Regions from separate parts of the Enterobacter pseudoroggenkampii genome, predicted to be linked through region 1. Evidence: predicted binding sites of a transcription regulator. Region 1 holds the regulator's gene; the other holds the start of a gene.
The links. Region 1 encodes CRP, which controls carbon source genes, mostly activating them, when cyclic AMP is high. Its sites were predicted from a motif close to ATGTGANNNNNNTCACAT; they were not measured.

Region 1 (5,948 bases):
CGTCTGGGATCAGCAGGGTAAAGAGTATGTGGATTTCGCGGGCGGTATTGCGGTCACGGCGCTGGGTCATTGCCATCCCGCGCTGGTGGAGGCGCTGAAAACACAGGGGGAAACCCTGTGGCACACCAGCAACGTGTTCACCAACGAACCGGCGCTGCGCCTGGGACGTAAGATCATCGATGCCACCTTCGCCGAGCGCGTGCTGTTTATGAACTCCGGCACCGAAGCCAACGAAACCGCCTTTAAGCTGGCGCGCTACTACGCCACAACGCGCCACAGCCCGTACAAAACCAAAATCATCGCCTTCCACAATGCCTTCCACGGACGCTCCTTCTTTACCGTCTCCGTTGGCGGCCAGCCGAAGTATTCCGACGGGTTTGGCCCGAAACCGGCTGATATCGTCCACGTGCCGTTTAACGATCTGCACGCGGTGAAAGCGGTGATGGACGACCATACCTGCGCGGTAGTCGTTGAGCCGATCCAGGGTGAAGGCGGCGTGACGGCGGCAACCCCGGAATTCCTGAAAGGGCTGCGCGCGCTGTGCGACGAACATCAGGCGCTGCTGGTCTTTGATGAAGTGCAGTGCGGAATGGGACGTACCGGCGATCTGTTCGCGTATATGCACTACGGCGTGACGCCGGATATTCTGACCAGTGCTAAAGCGCTCGGCGGCGGTTTCCCGGTGAGTGCGGTACTGACGACGCAGGAGATCGCCTCCGCGTTCCACGTCGGTTCTCACGGCTCCACCTACGGTGGTAACCCGCTGGCGAGCGCCGTGGCGGGTGCCGCGTTCGACATCATCAACACGCCAGAGGTGTTGAACGGCGTCAGCGCGAAGCGCGAGCTGTTCGTAAAACACCTGCAAAAGATTGACGAGCAGTACGATGTGTTCAGCGAGATCCGCGGGATGGGGTTATTGATTGGTGCCGAGCTGAAGCCGCAGTATAAGGGCCGCGCGCGCGACTTCCTGCACGCCGCCGCTCGCGAAGGGGTGATGGTGCTCAACGCCGGGCCGGACGTGATGCGCTTTGCACCGTCGCTGGTGGTGGAAGACAAAGACATTGAAGACGGGTTAACCCGGTTTGCCGCCGCGGTCGCGAAGATCGTAAAAGGTTAATACGCCGTCCGCTTCAACCTGCGGGTTAGCCAAATCCCGTGATGCGGACGCTGACGCCATGCCACCGACGAAATGGTGTGCATGGTGTTCAGATGCCCCAGTACGCGCTGCAAATGCTGCTCCAGGGTGCTCATTGGCCCGTGGGTTAACGTTTCCGGCGCTTCCAGAATGTTCGAATCTCCCGACTCACCCGGCGAGTCATACTCCAGACGCTGCTGACACCGCTGCAACGCAATTTCACACGACTGCAAATAGCGCTGCGCCAGATCCGGTGTCAGCATCGTGTGCTCGCGCGCCAGCGTGGTCATGGCGTTAATGTGCTCGACGATAAACTGGCTGTGCGTCACCCACAGCTTCATATCTGCCAGATAGTGCGAGTTAAAGCCCGGCTCCTGCATTGCCTGGTTGAGCGAGTTAAACAGGGCGTTGTGCGCCTGGTTGACCTTCATGCGCTGATACGCCAGCGGCGACGGCTGCGGGTCGTCGCTCAGGATCAGGCGAATGGCCTGCTGGTCGGCTTCCAGCGCGTCGTGGGCGTTCTGGCGCAGCAGTCCACTTTGCCACTGCGGCCACAGCCAGACCATGCCGCCAAAGGCAATCAGACAGCCGATCAGGGTATCAATCAGCCTGGCGACAATAAACTGTTCGCCATTGAGCGTGAGCAGCTGCAGGGTATATACCGCCGTCACCGTAAAGCCCACCATCGCCCAGCCGTAGTTTTTGCGGATAATCAGGTAGCTCACCAGCGTAACCGCCAGCATTCCTGCCAGAGTATAGCCTTCCGGCACGTGGAAGTGCAGCGTCACGCCCGCGATGATCAGCCCGGCCATCGTTCCGCCAGCCCGATGCAGAATACGCACCCGCGTGGCGCCATAGCCGTTCTGGGTGACAAACAGCACGGTCATTAAGATCCAGTAGGGTTTCGGCAGATGCAGCGCCATGCCCATCAGGCTGGCGGTACTGAGCATCACGCTAATACGTGCGGCGTTGCGCAGGGCGGACGATTTAAGAGAAAGATAGCTTTTGAGCGCGGGCAATAGCGGCAGCCGTTTCTGCTTATCCGCCATCAGGTCGCGCGGATAGAGCGGGCGCTGCGTGCGCAACACGCGGGCGATACGGCTGAAGTGCCAGGCGGCAAACTGGCCGACCGGGTTATCCGGATGCTGACGAGCGATTTTCTCCAGCGCGCCCAGCTGCTTATCCATGTTAAAGCGCGTCGGGTAGCGGTGATAGAGAATATCATCGGCCAGCACGCGCAGGCGTGCGGACACCGTCTGCGCGTTCCAGCGGATCACCGCTTCGGCGTGACTGCGCTCGACCAGCTTTTGTACCTCCTGCGGGTGGTGCAGGCTCACGGAGATATGCTCCTGCAGATCCAGCCCGACCTGGAAGGTGCGCAGCAGCCGTTTGTACTCGTGGTTCTTGTTGGCGGCGAGCATATGCAGCTGCTGATAGCACTGGCTTATCAGATCCACCACCTTCTGCTGGCGCGTCAGCAGGGGCGGTAAGGATTTTTCCGGATCGGTATGCTGGGTCAGCAGGGTGTATTTGGCTTCGCAGTAATCCGCAAGCTGCACATAGAGCAGGCTCAGGGATTCACGCAGCGGCTGCTCCCGCCACAGCCAGAACCAGAACCAGTTAAACAGGCCGTACCATAATGTCCCCAGGGCGTAGATCAGCAGCGGCTCCCACACCGGCATATTCCCGGCGAGGCTCAGCGTGAAAATGGCCGCAATCAGCGACGCGGGAAGCAAGCGGGCGTGCAGCGAACTGATTTCCGCCGTGACGCCGAGGGTCATCGCCAGCACAGTCAGGATCAGCGGCAGCGGGATATCCCGAGCCAGTAAAAGCTGTACGGCGAGGCTACAGCCCGCAAACAGGCAGCCGCCGATAATCAGGCGTTTGAAAAAGCGCTTATGCGGCGTGTCCAGACCGGCGATGTTGCAGCAGGCAGGCACGAGGGAAAACAGCAGACCTTGCTGAAGATGTCCGAGGATCAGGCCTATAGCCACGGGAAGACACAACACCAGCGTTTGTCGCAGTGCGTAGTTAACTTCCGGGTGATAGATCAGCCTGCGCCACATGGGGAGTAGAGACAAAAACGGCGTGACACCTTGCGATGGCACGCCGTTTAAGCGGAATTAACGCGTTCCGTAAACCACGATGGTTTTACCGTGGGCAGAGATCAGGTTTTGATCTTCCAGCATTTTCAGGATACGACCCACCGTTTCACGAGAGCAACCGACGATCTGACCAATTTCCTGACGGGTAATTTTAATTTGCATGCCGTCCGGGTGGGTCATAGCGTCTGGCTGTTTCGCCAGGTTCAGCAGGGTCTGTGCGATACGGCCAGTCACGTCCAGGAAGGCGAGGTTGCCCACTTTCTCTGAGGTGACCTGCAGACGGCGCGCCATCTGGGAAGAAAGACGCATCAGGATGTCAGGGTTAACCTGAATCAGCTGACGGAACTTCTTGTAAGAAATTTCAGCCACTTCACATGCTGTCTTTGCACGAACCCAGGCGCTACGTTCCTGGCCCTCTTCAAACAGGCCCAGTTCACCGATGAAATCGCCCTGGTTCAGATAAGAAAGGATCATCTCTTTCCCTTCTTCATCTTTGATCAGCACTGCCACCGAGCCTTTAACGATGTAATACAACGTTTCCGCTTTTTCACCCTGGTGAATCAGCGTGCTCTTTGATGGGTACTTATGAATGTGGCAATGAGACAAGAACCATTCGAGAGTCGGGTCTGTTTGCGGTTTGCCAAGCACCATGCGCTGTTATCCTCTGTTATAAGCTGTCACCAGAGTCATCAGATGCATCCGGACTCTGGGGTTGCAATCGAATTCTTACCCATACCCTGGGAAGTCGGCTACCGTAACGTTTCGCAGCCAGTAAAGTTTGATGTCCTCTGCATACATGTGTAACGTCAATGTATTACTGTAGCATCCAGAGTGTTTTAGCATAGCTTTCGCCGCGTGTCTCCTGGTGTCTCGCTTCAGCATGATGCAGGTCGCCTTCCATTGCGAGAAATGTAACGCACGCGTAATCTGTCACCAAAAATGCAACGTTGGAGTTTAAGAATATGCAAGCGCGCGTGAAATGGGTTGAAGGTTTAACGTTCCTGGGCGAGTCCGCGTCAGGACACCAGATTTTGATGGACGGTAACTCCGGCGATAAAGCGCCAAGCCCAATGGAAATGGTGCTGATGGCGGCAGGGGGATGCAGCGCCATTGACGTGGTGTCGATTCTGCAAAAAGGTCGTCATGACGTGACGGATTGTGAGGTTAAACTCACGTCAGAACGTCGCGAAGAGGCGCCACGCCTGTTCACCCATATTAATCTGCACTTTGTGGTCACCGGTAAAGAGTTGAAGGACGCAGCGGTCTCGCGTGCGGTGGATCTGTCTGCGGAGAAGTACTGCTCTGTGGCGTTAATGCTGGAGAAAGCGGTAAAAATCACGCATTCGTATGAAGTGATCGAGGCTTAATTATTGGGGCATCGTGCGTGTTGATGCCCTCACCCTAACCCTCTCCCACAGGGAGAGGGAACATGTTCACGCAATCTGCTTCCCTTCCATCAGTCGCTCCACCAGCGGCGTCATGATGAGCTCCATCGCCAGCCCCATTTTTCCGCCCGGCACGACTAACGTATTCATGTGCGAAATAAACGAGCCCTGCAGCATGGCCAGTAGCCAGGGGTAATCAATGCCTTCGAGATTGCGGAAATGGATCACCACAAAGCTCTCATCCAGAGACGGGATGCTTTTGGCCGCAAACGGGTTGGAGGTATCCACCGTCGGCACGCGCTGGAAGTTGATATGGGTGCGGGAGAACTGCGGCGTCAGGAAGTTGATGTAATCTTCCATGGAGCGCACCACCGAGTCCATCACCGCCTCTCGTGAATGGCCGCGCTCGCTCATGTCGCGCGTCAGCTTCTGGATCCACTCCAGGTTAACGATAGGGACCACGCCGACCAGCAGGTCCACGTGGCGCGCCACGTCGTGTTGAGGGGTGACCACGCCACCGTGCAATCCTTCGTAAAACAGTACGTCGGTGGGTTCCGGCAGCGGTTGCCACGGGGTGAACGTCCCCGGCACCTGATTCCAGGGAACGGCTTCATCATAGGTATGCAGATACTTGCGGGACTGCCCTTTGCCGCTCTGACCGTACTCTATAAAGGTTTGTTCCAGCAGGCCGAAGTCATTGGCTTCCGGGCCGAAATAGCTGATGTGTTTACCCAGATCGCGCGCTTTACGGATGGCCATATCCATCTCCGGACGCGTGTAGCGGTGAAAGCTGTCGCCTTCGACCTCCGCCGCACGAAGATTCAGCTGGGCGAAAATCTTGCGAAAGGCGAGGCTGGTGGTGGTGGTTCCCGCACCACTCGACCCCGTAACGGCAATAACCGGATGTCTGGCAGACATAGCAACTCCCTGACTGAAAAGGGTGGAAGATCAGCCGTGAAACGCGTTGCGGGGCATGATATTGACCGTCTCATGCAGTTCTGACCACACCAGCACCACGTCGCCGCTTTTCAGCTGGCGCTTAACATCGTTGACCTTTTGCTCAAGCGAGCGTTCCTGTTCACCATAATCGGTGCCTTCGCGTAATACAAAGCTTTCAATCAGATTATCGAGTGTTTCGGGAGCCAGATCCTGCCAGGGAATAATCATTTTGCACCGTCCAGATAAGGGGTTAGCCAGTCAGGAATACGCGTCTCAAGCCACATTTTCGGGCGGCGCAGCGTACCGCCGATAAACCCGACGTGGCCGCCGTGCTCGGTCAACTGATAGTGAACGTTGTCGGGCAGGAATTCCTGAGCGGGGATC
Region 2 (5,948 bases), on a different contig from region 1:
TACGCGGTTAACCGCATTCGATACGATACGCGCCACGATCATCCCGACGATGATGATGGCAATCGCCGCGACGATGTTCACGGCATAGCTCAGCAGCAGCGCCTGGTTACGCACCAGCCAGTTACCGGCGTTATTGATGCTGTCTACAACATCGAGTTGTTCCATTTATTCTTCCTTTTGTTAAACCAAAACACAAAATCCATCCCCCATGGAGACAGGCAGGTCCGTAAAGGGTAAACAAAAAGCGCAAGTATTGCCAAACAGATCACAAAAACCGGTCCGGCAGGGTATTGAAAAAGCATAAAAAAAGGCCCGCATTTGCGGGCCTTCTGATGCTGTTAGCAGCTCAAATTACAGAACGTCGATCGCGTTCAGTTCTTTGAAAGCCTGCTCCAGACGGGTCACCATGGACGTCTGGGCAGCGCGCAGCCATACGCGTGGATCGTAGTATTTCTTGTTCGGCTGGTCTTCGCCTTTCGGGTTACCCAGCTGGCCCTGCAGGTAAGCTTCGTTCGCTTTGTAGTACTGCAGGATACCGTCCCATGTTGCCCACTGGGTGTCGGTATCGATGTTCATTTTCACTACGCCGTAGCTTACGGAGTCTTTGATTTCCTGAGCAGAAGAACCGGAACCGCCGTGGAAGACGAAGTTCAGGCTGTTGTGCGGCAGGTTGTGTTTCTTGGAAACATATTCCTGAGAATCACGCAGGATGGTCGGGGTCAGAACCACGTTACCTGGTTTGTAAACGCCGTGTACGTTACCGAAGGACGCTGCAATGGTGAAGCGTGGGCTGATTTTGCTCAGCTCGGTGTAAGCGTAATCAACGTCTTCTGGCTGGGTGTACAGTGCAGAAGCGTCCATGTGGCTGTTGTCCACGCCGTCTTCTTCACCGCCGGTGCAACCCAGTTCGATTTCCAGGGTCATGTCCATTTTGGCCATGCGCGCCAGGTATTTGGAGCAGATTTCGATGTTTTCGTGCAGTGACTCTTCAGACAGGTCGATCATGTGAGAAGAGAACAGTGGCTTACCGGTTGCCGCGAAGTGTTTTTCACCCGCGTCTAGCAGACCGTCGATCCACGGCAGCAGTTTCTTCGCGCAGTGGTCAGTGTGCAGGATAACTGGAACACCGTAGTGTTCGGCCATCTGGTGTACGTGGTGCGCACCAGAGATAGCACCCAGGATTGCAGCCCCCTGAGGAATGTCAGTTTTCACGCCTTTACCTGCGATGAACGCAGCGCCGCCGTTAGAGAACTGAACGATAACTGGAGCTTTAACTTTAGCAGCAGTTTCCAGTACGGCGTTGATGGAGTCGGTACCCACGCAGTTAACTGCTGGCAGAGCGAAGTTGTTTTCTTTAGCTACCTGGAACACTTTCTGTACGTCATCACCAGTGATAACGCCAGGTTTTACGAAATCAAAAATTTTAGACATGTTGCTTAGTCCTGTATCTTCGGCCGTTAGAAAAGGTGCGAGCTCTTAAAAGCGCGCTGAAAATTGGGCAGGTTTCCCTGCCCTTGAATGGCTTACTTCTTAGCGCGCTCTTCGAGCATTGCTACTGCTGGCAGTACTTTGCCTTCCACGAATTCGAGGAATGCGCCGCCACCAGTGGAGATGTAGGAGATCTTGTCAGCGATACCGAACAGGTCGATTGCTGCCAGGGTGTCACCACCGCCTGCGATAGAGAACGCTTCGCTGTCTGCGATAGCCTTAGCAACGATTTCAGTCCCTTTGCGGAAGTTCGGGAATTCGAACACACCCACCGGACCGTTCCACAGGATAGTTTTTGCGTTTTTGAGGATTTCAGCCAGTTTCTGTGCAGAAACGTCGCCCAGGTCCAAAATCTGCTCTTCATCTTTGATGTCGTTTACAGACTTCAGAGTCGCGGTTGCGGTTTCGGAGAACTCGGTCGCGACGCGAACGTCAGTTGGAACCGGGATATCGCAGGTGCTCAGCAGGCGTTTGGCTTCGTCAACCAGGTCTGCTTCGTACAGGGATTTACCCACGTTGTGGCCCTGAGCGGCAACGAAGGTGTTCGCGATACCACCGCCAACGATCAGCTGGTCAGCGATTTTAGACAGAGAATCCAGAACGGTCAGTTTGGTAGAAACTTTAGAACCACCAACGATAGCCACCATTGGACGAGCAGGTTCTTTCAGTGCTTTACCCAGCGCTTCCAGTTCGTCAGCCAGCAGAGGACCGGCACACGCTACGTCTGCGAATTTACCGATACCGTGGGTTGACGCCTGCGCGCGGTGAGCCGTACCGAAGGCATCCATCACGAATACGTCGCACAGTGCAGCATATTTTTTGGACAGGGTTTCGTCGTCTTTCTTTTCGCCTTTGTTGAAGCGAACGTTTTCCAGAACAACCAGTTCACCGGCTGCAACGTCAACGCCGTCCAGGTAATCTTTCACCAGGCGAACCGGGTTGGACAGTTTGTCTTTCAGGTAATTAACCACTGGCAGCAGAGAGAACTCTTCGTTGTACTCGCCTTCAGTTGGACGACCCAGGTGGGAGGTGACCATCACTTTCGCGCCCTGCTTCAGAGCCAGTTCGATGGTTGGCAGAGATGCACGGATACGCGCGTCGCTGGTCACTTTGCCATCTTTAACCGGTACGTTCAGATCGGCACGGATGAAAACGCGTTTACCAGCCAGATCCAGATCGGTCATCTTAATTACAGACATGGTGAATCCTCTCGTTGATTCTTAAAGTTTTGCAGACGCACGATGCGCCTTACCTGAAACCTTGAGCGGCCATTGCTAACGTGGTGTCGAGCATTCGGTTAGCAAAGCCCCATTCGTTATCACACCAGACCAGCGTCTTGATAAGGTGTGCACCACTAACCCTCGTTTGCGTGCCATCAACGATGGCGCTGTGCGGGTCGTGGTTAAAATCTACTGAGACCAACGGTAATTCCGTATAGTCAACTATACCATGAAATGCCCCCTGTGCCGCTTTTTGCAGCAACAGGTTGACTTCACAGGCTTTTACCGGTTTTTTCACCGTCACGCTGAGGTCGATTGCAGTGACGTTAATCGTTGGAACACGCACGGCAATCGCTTCAAACCGGTCATTAAACTGCGGAAAAATTCGGGTGATCCCTGCCGCCAGTTTCGTATCCACCGGAATGATTGACTGGCTCGCCGCGCGAGTGCGTCGTAAATCCGGATGGTAGGCGTCGATAACCTGCTGATCGTGCATGGCGGAGTGAATCGTGGTCACGGTGCCGGATTCAATGCCATACGCATCGTCTAACAGTTTGATGACCGGAATAATGCAGTTGGTGGTACAGGAGGCGTTGGAAACAATGCGGTGTTCGGCCTGCAGCTCATGCTGGTTGACGCCAAACACGACGGTCGCGTCGAGGTCGTTACTGCCGGGATGAGAAAACAGGACTTTTTTCGCGCCGGCAGCCAGATGCGCTTCGCCATGCTCGCGATTGCCGTAGACACCGGTACAGTCAAGCACCACATCCACACCCAGTTCACGCCAGGGTAGCCCGGAGATGCTGTTCTCATGCAGCACACGAATAGCGTCATCACCCACAAAGAGCTGATCTCTTTCCTGGCGCACATCCCAGGCAAAGCGTCCGTGGCTGGTGTCGTATTTCAACAAATGCGCCATGCCCGTAGCATCCGCCAGTTCATTGATTGCCACCACGGTTATTTCCGCCCGACGTCCGGATTCATACAAAGCACGAACCACATTACGTCCGATGCGACCGAAGCCATTAATCGCTACGCGTACGGTCATAGATCTCCTGCAAAGCAATCCCTGAGTTTGAGGTGGCTGAAAGAGTAATCCAGCTACGCCCGAAGGGGAATCCTTGCTGTCACAAACTGCGATTGATTGGTCAATTGTCGAACATTTAATCGACTGAAACGCTTCAGCAAGAATAAGCGAATCGGGGAATAAAAGGAATGTCTGTCCAGATGAATAAGCGAGCTATATGACTTGCGTCACATTTTAGGTGGAATAATTTACGGCGAGGTAAAAGCAAAACGGTAACCGAGAGGTTACCGTTTTTAGTGTTTGCACCCTCTCCCGGTGGGAGAGGGCTGGGGTGAGGGCATCAGCCCGCACCGTACAAACGATTACAGCAGTTCTTTCGCTTTCGCGACAACGTTCTCAACGGTGAAGCCGAATTCTTCGAACAGCTGCTCTGCCGGAGCAGACTCACCGAAGGTGGTCATACCGACGATAGCGCCGTTCAGGCCCACGTATTTGAACCAGTAGTCAGCGATACCCGCTTCCACTGCCACGCGAGCGGAGACCGCTTTAGGCAGCACGGATTCACGGTAAGCGGCATCCTGCTTGTCGAACGCGTCGGTAGACGGCATGGAAACCACGCGCGCCTTCACGCCTTCGGCAGTCAGTTTTTCCCACGCTGCCACAGCCAGTTCAACTTCAGAACCGGTGGCGATGAAGATCAGCTCTGGCTGGCCCGCGCTATCTTTCAGCACGTAACCACCGCGAGCGATGTTCGCCAACTGCTCAGGGGTACGCTCCTGCTGCGCCAGGTTCTGACGGGAGAGGATCAGCGCGGTTGGACCGTCCTGACGCTCAACGCCGTATTTCCACGCTACCGCGGATTCAACCTGGTCACACGGACGCCATGTGCTCATGTTCGGGGTCACGCGCAGGGAAGCCACCTGCTCTACCGGCTGGTGAGTTGGACCGTCTTCGCCCAGACCGATGGAGTCGTGGGTGTAGACCATCACCTGACGCTGTTTCATCAGCGCGGCCATACGCACGGCGTTACGTGCATATTCAACGAACATCAGGAATGTAGAGGTGTACGGCAGGAAACCACCGTGCAGAGAGATACCGTTGGCAATCGCAGTCATACCGAATTCACGTACACCGTAATGGATGTAGTTACCGGCAGTGTCTTCGTTGATTGGCTTAGAACCGGACCACAGGGTCAGGTTAGATGGTGCCAGGTCAGCGGAGCCGCCGAGGAATTCAGGCAGCAGAGGACCAAACGCTTCAATCGCATTCTGAGACGCTTTACGGCTCGCGATTTTAGACGGGTTCGCCTGCAGCTTAGCGATGAACTCGTTCGCTTTCGCGTCGAAGTCAGACGGCATGTCGCCTTTCATACGACGGGTGAATTCAGCCGCTTCCTGCGGGAACGCTTTCGCGTAAGCAGCGAACTTCTCGTTCCAGGCCGCTTCTTTCGCCTGGCCCACTTCTTTTGCATCCCACTGAGCGTAGATCTCAGATGGGATTTCGAATGCAGGGTGTTTCCAGCCCAGCGCTTCGCGGGTCAGTGCGATTTCCGCGTCGCCCAGCGGCGCGCCGTGGGAGTCGTGCGTACCCGCTTTGTTCGGCGAACCGAAGCCGATGATGGTTTTGCACATCAGCAGGGACGGCTTGTCCGTCACCGCGCGCGCTTCTTCTACTGCACGTTTAATCGAGTCAGCATCGTGGCCATCAACGCCACGCACAACGTGCCAGCCGTAGGCTTCGAAACGTTTAGCGGTGTCGTCGGTGAACCAGCCTTCAACGTGACCGTCGATGGAGATACCGTTGTCGTCATAGAACGCAACCAGTTTGCCCAGCTTCAGGGTACCTGCCAGGGAGCACACTTCGTGAGAAATGCCTTCCATCATGCAGCCGTCGCCCATGAACGCATAGGTGAAGTGGTCAACGATGTCGTGACCAGGACGGTTGAACTGCGCCGCCAGCGTCTTCTCAGCAATCGCCATACCCACAGCGTTAGCAATACCCTGACCCAGCGGACCGGTGGTGGTTTCTACGCCAGCGGTGTAGCCCACTTCCGGGTGACCTGGAGTTTTAGAGTGCAGCTGACGGAAGTTTTTCAGCTCTTCAATTGGCAGATCGTAGCCGGTGAGGTGCAGCAGGCTATAGATCAGCATAGAGCCGTGGCCGTTAGACAGTACGAAACGGTCGCGGTCAGCCCATGACGGGTTCTGCGGGTT

Region 2: the regulator CRP is predicted to act here: its motif matches at 3,951-3,968, upstream of epd (erythrose-4-phosphate dehydrogenase).

Annotation. Positions count from the first base shown of each region.
Region 1 is NZ_JAPMLV010000007.1:135,619-141,566, forward strand. Features, by position in the region: gene argD (bifunctional acetylornithine/succinyldiaminopimelate transaminase) at 1-1,117, shown strand, start outside; gene OTG14_RS21140 (YccS/YhfK family putative transporter) at 1,114-3,201, opposite strand; gene crp (cAMP-activated global transcriptional regulator CRP) at 3,259-3,891, opposite strand; gene OTG14_RS21150 (OsmC family protein) at 4,203-4,607, shown strand; gene OTG14_RS21155 (phosphoribulokinase) at 4,674-5,543, opposite strand; gene OTG14_RS21160 (YheU family protein) at 5,574-5,792, opposite strand; gene OTG14_RS21165 (hydrolase) at 5,789-5,948, opposite strand, start outside.
Region 2 is NZ_JAPMLV010000005.1:88,833-94,780, forward strand. Features, by position in the region: gene OTG14_RS18730 (small-conductance mechanosensitive channel MscS) at 1-165, opposite strand, end outside; gene fbaA (class II fructose-bisphosphate aldolase) at 352-1,431, opposite strand; gene pgk (phosphoglycerate kinase) at 1,524-2,687, opposite strand; gene epd (erythrose-4-phosphate dehydrogenase) at 2,737-3,756, opposite strand; gene tkt (transketolase) at 4,098-5,948, opposite strand, start outside.